3 regions of the Variovorax nivicola genome follow, and region 3 is predicted to be linked to each of the others. Evidence: riboswitches for the same ligand, from Rfam matches in the RefSeq annotation. Region 3 holds a riboswitch; each other region holds the start of a gene.
The links. Region 3 has a riboswitch for cobalamin ahead of ACSFBF_RS01750 (TonB-dependent receptor domain-containing protein). Riboswitches for the same ligand answer to the same signal wherever they lie in the genome.

Region 1 (2,257 bases), on a different contig from region 3:
AGCACCACCACCTGCTTCATGCCCTGCAGGCTCTGGCGCTGCACGGCCTTCTCCAGGCGCGGGTAGGTGATGCCCGTGAAGGCCAGATCCACCAGTTCGTGGTCGGTCTCCTCCAGCAGCCAGCGCGCCATCTTCGCCATGTCGCCGTTGGCCTGTCGGTCCGACGATCCCCGGCCCAGGATCACCACGCCGGTGGTGGTCGGGTCGGGCATGTCCAGCGCCTGCATCGCGCCCTTGAGGCGCCGCCGCAGGATCGCGAGGATCGGGTCGCAGGCCGTGAGGTGCGGCGCATAGAGGAACTGCACCATCGGATACTGGAGCCGCGCACCATCGATGGCCTGCGGGATGTCCATCTTCACGTGGCCCGCCGCATTGAGGATGAGCGGCACCACGACCACGCGTTGCGCGCCCTCGGCCGCGCGGCGCAGGCCCTCGCTCATCGTGACCTCGGAGAACTCGATGAAGCAGACCTCGATGCGCCAGCCGGGTTGCCGCTCGCGCCATTGCGCCGCGAAAGCCTCGATCTCGTCGTTGCCGGATTTTTCGCGCGAGCCGTGGCCCACCAGGAGAATGGTTTCGGTGCTCATGGAAGGTCCTGCTGGAGGGTTTCGACGGGAACGCTCGCGCGCCGGAAGCGGTGCGTGAAACTCGCGTCATAGAGTTTGGATTTGGCGAGCGTGGTCCACTGCCGCGCGCCCAGCGTGGGGCTGGCGATGATCATCGACTGGCTCACGATGCGGGCTTCGCGGCACAGCGCCTGGATGGTGGCGACCGTGCCACGCACGATCTGCTCCTCACCCGGCCAACTCGCCTTGTGGACCACCACCACGGGCGCGTCGGGTGACCAGCCAGCGGCCGTCAGCGCGGCCGTGACCTTGCCGATCAACGTGATGCTCAGGAAGATGCACAGCGTGCTGTGGTGCGCAGCCAGCGCCTCGAGTGACTCGCCTTCCGGCATCGGCGTGCGCCCTTCGACGCGCGTGAAGATCACGGTCTGCGTGACCTCGGGCAGCGTGAGGCTCTCCACCGCCGCCGCCGCCGAGGCCATGGCGGAGGAGACGCCCGGTACGACGCCGATCGGCACGCCCGCCGCATCCAGCGGCTGCACCAGTTCGATCAGCGCGCCATAGAGACCCGGGTCGCCGGTCTGCAGGCGCACCACGGTCTGGCAGCGCGCGGCCTGCGCGATCAGCCATGAAGACATCTGCTCGAGCGTCATGTCCTTGCTGTCGGCGACAACGCAATCGGGGGGCGCCCAGCGCGTGGCGGCTTCGCTCACGAGCGAGCCCGCGAACAGGATCGCCCCGGCGCGTTCGATGAGGCCGCGGCCCTTGACGGTGATGAGTTCCGGGTCGCCCGGACCCGCGCCGACGAACCAGACGGTTCCCGGCGCGGACGTACGCAGGGCCGCGCTGCCCGCGGCGCTGCCTGGAGCGATGGCTCGCTCGTTCATGTTGGTTCCTCCGCGCCCGCCGCGCGATAGATGGTCGGTAAGACCCGGCGGGAGGGAGAAATCGGGAGGCGTCCGTGGATGCGGCGCCGACGGATGCGAGGATGCATCGAGCCAGACGCCATGCGTCGCCCGCCGATCCTCGCCCACCGCAAGGTCATGCGCTGGTCGTCAGGCCGGTCTCCGGGCTCGCGAGCGGAGGGCCATCGGCTCTCCCGCAAAGACCGCCTTCCCGTGCTTTTCGTGACACAGTGGCGCGGGACCGAATCCCGGGGTTTTGCTTTTGACTCGCTTACCGTTGCGGGGGCAGCGTCGGCATGGCGCGGTGTTTACCACCGCTGCGCACCGACTTCCCGTTTCACCCTGGCCGCCCCGCCGTTTCCACGGGACGCTAGGACACCTGACAACGCGCTCAAAGTGTATCAGCCGCTATGGCTGGGCGCTGGCAGGGGCCGCCGCCGGAGTCGGCCGTCGACCTCAGGAGCCGTCATGCGTCTCGAAACACCCCAGCCCGCCATCCATACTGTTTCTTCTGCGGTGGCACTTGTCCCTTACATCAAGCTCCTGAAGGAGCCCTTCCCCCCGGCCTCGACCTCAACCCAATACCAAGACAACGAGGTTCATAGGCTTATGACGCAATTGAAGGCTTGGTCGCCCGACTTTCGCGCCACGGGCGTAGCGGGACTGATCGATCCGCACCTGGTCTCCCCATCGCGCTGGGCGATCCGGCACGGCGATCTCTTCCACGCTGTCGGTGCCGACGAGTTGCAGGAGCAGATGCGTGAAGCGGGCGGAAACATGGTTCCA
Region 2 (2,257 bases), 1.2 Mb from region 3:
GCGTCACGCGCCGCGTGGTGGCGTTGTAGGTGTAGGTCTCGCTGTCGCGCCAGTGGCGCTTGCTCTCCAGCCGGTAGAGCTGGTTGCGCACGGTGACGGCATCGTTGGGCGTCCACTGGGCGTCGAGCCGGGTCCACTTGTCGCGGTACTTGACTTCCGCATCGTCGACGTTGTAGTTCTGGCGCAGCGTCTGGCTGCTCAGGCGGCCGTCGATCAGCGGCACGCCGAAGTAGCGCTGCGGCGACTGGCGGCCCTCGTCGTGCGACAGCGTGAACTGCAGCTGCGGCGACACGTCGAGCCGCACGGCCGCGCCCACGGCCAGGCTCTCGGCCTGCCCGCGCTGCATGAAGCCATCGGTCTTGCGGTGGCTGATGTCGAAGCGGTAAGAGAGCTTGTCGTTGATCGCCCCGCCGCTGCCAAAGGCCACCTGGCGAGTGGCGTCGGAGCCCATCGTGACCAGCGCTTCGTTCTGGATCGGGCCGCGCGTGGGCTTCTTGGGCACCACGTTGATCGCGCCGCCGATGGCGCCCTCGCCGAACATCACCGAGGCCGCGCCGCGCAGCACTTCGATGCGGTCGACCGACCAGGTGTCGAACGGGAATGTGACGGTGCCCGCGCCCGCGTAGAGGCGCGTGCCGTCGAAGAGCTGCATCACCGAGCCGTGGCCCGAGAAGCCGCGCGCCGCCATCGCGGTGCCGCCGTTGCCGGGGCCGGGCGAGCCGGTGATGCCGGTGGCGCGGGTGGCGGCATCGATTACCGAGACGTCGCCGCGTGCGCGGATGGTGTCGCCCGTCAGCACTTCGATGCTGGCCGGCGTTTCCAGCGGCGTCAGGCCCAGGCGGCTGCCGGTGTGCGAGGGCTCGTCGATGGCCAGCGGCGTGTGCCGCTCGGCCTCGACCTGCACCGGCTTGAGGCTCTGGCCGCTGCCGTTGGCCGTTTCACCCGACGACTGCGCGAGGACCGCGGAAGGCCCGAAAACCAGCCCCAGACCCAGCGAAAGACCCGAAAGGCGTGCCCAACACAGCGGCGCGCCCCTGCTATCGCGCGCTGGCGATGCATGACCCATGTGACTTCTCCTCCGACCTGCGTCCCCGCAGGCTCCTGACCGATAAAGGACGTGGCGGAAGAGACGAAGGGACTGCGACGGTACGCGCGAGCGCGAAGCGGTGGCAGGCCCGGACACGCACTCCCGCAGCATCCGAAGGCGGTTGCGAAGGCCGGTATCCGGGCTTGCGGAGCGCCGCGGCGTGCCAATCAATCAATCAATGAATGGATGCACACCGCGGCCGAAACCCTCGCCTTCCCACGCCGAAGCGCAGTGGCTGCCCATGCCATCGAGGGGACATGAGCGTGAGGGTTTCCAGATCCGCTGACCGTTGCGGGGGCAGCGCAGGAGTTGCAGCGTCAATCAATCAAGAATGAACGACGCGGCGCACCTGCTTCCCGTTTAACCCCGTGGCCATGAGATGGCGTGCGGGGCACCTTCGAACCGTATTGCCTGGCGGGATTAATAAGAATTAACACACCAGAACGGCGGGATTATAGGGAGCGGCCTTCCGCCGAAGGCCTCGGGCGAGCCTCAGACAGGCCTTCCCTCGGGTCCGAACAGCCGCCGCATCACGGCCACGCCCGCCACCAGCGCATTCGAATAGGTGGCATAGGGATCGTGCGCGGCCTCCAGCGGCATGTAGATGTGGGAGGTCTCGCCGGGCGTATCGTCGACCGCCTCCATCAGCACCCAATAGAACTCGCCCGCCTCCAGTTCATGGACGGTGAGCGCGATGTTTCTCGATGAGGACATGGAGGTGCGAGTGGCTGACAAGGTTGTCGGTTCTTTTTTGAATGGGCGGGGTACGCACGCGGTTGACAGTGCTTTCGGGTTTCTCCTACAGAGCCCGGTGCCGGTGCGACCTAATGTTGTAGTCAGGGACCTTTCAGAAGCCTTTCCAAGAACAGGAGGCAGCATGAAGCATTTCACTCTTGAACCGGGCATGCGATCGAGCATCGGCGGAGCCTTTTATCCGACCGGCTATTCGATGGTGATGTTTCCGAATGCGGAAGACGCCGACCGCATCGGCCACCGCCTGATCGAAAAAGGCATGAGTGGCGACGAGGTCTATCTGCTTCCCGCGCAAGCGGTGCTGGCCGAGATCGCCCCGACCGCGAAGGCATCCGACAACCCCCTGCCCTCCGCCGGCACCGACGCCGCGACGGTACGCGCCTATACCAAGCTGGCGCACGACGGCCATACGGGCCT
Region 3 (2,257 bases):
GCGATCAGCGTCCACGGCCAAGGCGTGTGCAGCACTGAATTGACCACGCTGTAGCCGTTGCCCCAGACCTCGGGCATGGGCACCGACACCGCACCCATCACGAGCCCGCCCAATGCCAGCCGCCACGGCAGCGCCACCGGCAACCGCGAGAACAGCGCACGGCTGCCCTGCAGCGCGCGCAGGAAGCCGACCGCAGCAAAGCCCAGCAGCACGCCGAGCACGCAGAACAGCACGACCTCGGTGCCATGTATCTCCGGGAATGCCGGCATCCTGTACGGCGGCTGGTAGCCGGGCAGGGCCCGCATGGCCACATTGGCAACCACCGAGGCGATGATGATCGGCCCCACGCTTTCCATCGCGATCGAGCCCAGCACGATCTCGGCGACGAAGAAGGCGCCGGCAATGGGCGCGTTGTATGCGGCGGTCAGGCCGGCCGCCGCGCCGCAGGCCACCAGCAGCCGCAGCCGCTCGACCGGAAAGCGGAACACCCGCCCCAGCAGAGACGACGCCAGCGCCGCCAGCTGCACCATCGAGCCCTCGCGCCCTATGGAGCCACCGGTGCCGATGCTCACCAGCGACGACGCGCTGCGCACCAGTGTCTGAACCACCGGGATGCGCCCGTTGCCGAGCACGATGGCTTCCATGTAGTCGGAGGCAGCGCTGCGCAAGGCGACGCGTTTCGCCAGCACCAGCAGGCCGCCGGCCACCAGCCCGCCCAGCGTGGGGCAGGCGATGCGCGCCCACCACGGCAGGTGCTTCGCCATCGCCACCAGCCCTTCGCCCGGACCGAGCACCAAGTGCTCGAAGTGGTAGAGCGCCGCGCGGAAGAGTTCGGTGGCCAGCGTGCCGAGCAAACCGGCCACGATGGACCACAGCAACATCGACTGCCAGCCCGAGACACCGAAGACACGCTGCAGCGCCGAACGAAGATTGAGGAATACCGAGGCGGGCCGCATCATGGCCGTCGATGTTAGCTGCGCCGCAACTTTCGACTTAAGCGGCGTCCGGCAGGGCCTAAAATCCCGCCCGTTGGTGCTCGCGGCGTGGTTCGCACGGCGCAGTTCAACGGGAAGCAGGAGTGGAAGCCCCCCGACCTCATCAGGACGGAACAAGGCCGAAGCCGCCTGCGCTGCCCCCGCAACGGTCAAGCAGACGGCGCCGCAAGGCGCCAACCCCTTTCCATCGAAGCCACTGGGTGCCCTGAAACAGGCGCCTGGGAAGGCGGGGAGGGGCCGTTCTGCCAGCCCGGATACCGGCCAACAAGGCGGCTGCCGCATGCGTGATCTATGCATGGGGCGGCCATGGCGCCCAGGCGCTGGCGGGGAGGCCGGCGAGGGGTATTGACGTTCGTTCGGCTCATTCATGATTTCCCACGTTTGCTTTTCTCGCGGCCGCGCTCCTGCGCGCCGTCTCCGCCATGCCTGCCTGCCGCTGGCGCTGGCTTCCGCCTTCGGTGGCCTGGCCCATGCCCAAGAGGCCCCCACGCTGGGCGAAACGGTGGTCACGGCCAACCGCACGCCGCAGGCGCTGTCGGACCTGGTGGGCGACGTGTCCATCATCGACCGCAAGACCATCGAGCGCAGCGGCGCGACCGGCGTGGCCGACGTGCTGGCGCGCCTGCCCGGCATCGAGATCTCGCGTAGCGGCGGCGTGGGCAACACCACCAGCCTGTTCATCCGCGGCGCTGAAACGCGCTTCACCGCCGTGTACCTCGACGGCGTGCGCATCGACTCGCAATCGACCGGCGGCGCCGGCTGGGAAGGCATTCCGCTCTCGCAGATCGACCGCATCGAAGTGCTGCGCGGCCCGGCCGCAGCGGTGTATGGCTCCGACGCCGTGGGCGGCGTGATCCAGCTCTTCACCAAGCGCGGCGAAGAGGGCGTGTCGCCTTACGCGGGCATCGGCTTCGGCAGCCGCGGCCTGCGCAAGATCGAAGGTGGCGTGAGTGGCAAGTCGGGCCTGTTCGACTATTCGTTCGGCGTGGCGCACGAGGAAAGCAAGGGCTACAACGTGCAGCCTGCAAACAAGCGCAACGTGGTGAAAGACGGCTACACCAGCCCCGACCGCGATGGCTACAACAGCACCTCGGGCAACGTGAAGCTGGGTTACCAGATCACGCCCGACCAACGCCTGGAGGCCACGCTGCTCACCAGCGACATCAAGGCCGGCTACGACGCCACCGTCTCCTACAGGACCAAGCCGCCGATCCTGTTCCGCGACGACGTGTCGAACAACACGCTGCGCACCGCCGGCCTGA

Region 1: another riboswitch for cobalamin. It lies ahead of cobM (precorrin-4 C(11)-methyltransferase); the one in region 3 lies ahead of ACSFBF_RS01750 (TonB-dependent receptor domain-containing protein).
Region 2: another riboswitch for cobalamin. It lies ahead of ACSFBF_RS07710 (TonB-dependent receptor); the one in region 3 lies ahead of ACSFBF_RS01750 (TonB-dependent receptor domain-containing protein).

The regions. Positions count from the first base shown of each region.
Region 1 is NZ_JBPJZK010000018.1:24,459-26,715, reverse strand. It holds gene ACSFBF_RS34330 (sirohydrochlorin chelatase) at 1-587, opposite strand, end outside; gene cobM (precorrin-4 C(11)-methyltransferase) at 584-1,453, opposite strand; cobalamin riboswitch at 1,608-1,869, opposite strand; gene ACSFBF_RS34320 (ParB N-terminal domain-containing protein) at 1,940-2,257, shown strand, end outside.
Region 2 is NZ_JBPJZK010000001.1:1,604,465-1,606,721, forward strand. It holds gene ACSFBF_RS07710 (TonB-dependent receptor) at 1-1,066, opposite strand, end outside; cobalamin riboswitch at 1,199-1,500, opposite strand; gene ACSFBF_RS07715 (hypothetical protein) at 1,580-1,801, opposite strand; gene ACSFBF_RS07720 (hypothetical protein) at 1,965-2,257, shown strand, end outside.
Region 3 is NZ_JBPJZK010000001.1:375,733-377,989, forward strand. It holds gene ACSFBF_RS01745 (ClcB-like voltage-gated chloride channel protein) at 1-959, opposite strand, end outside; cobalamin riboswitch at 1,015-1,275, shown strand; gene ACSFBF_RS01750 (TonB-dependent receptor domain-containing protein) at 1,363-2,257, shown strand, end outside.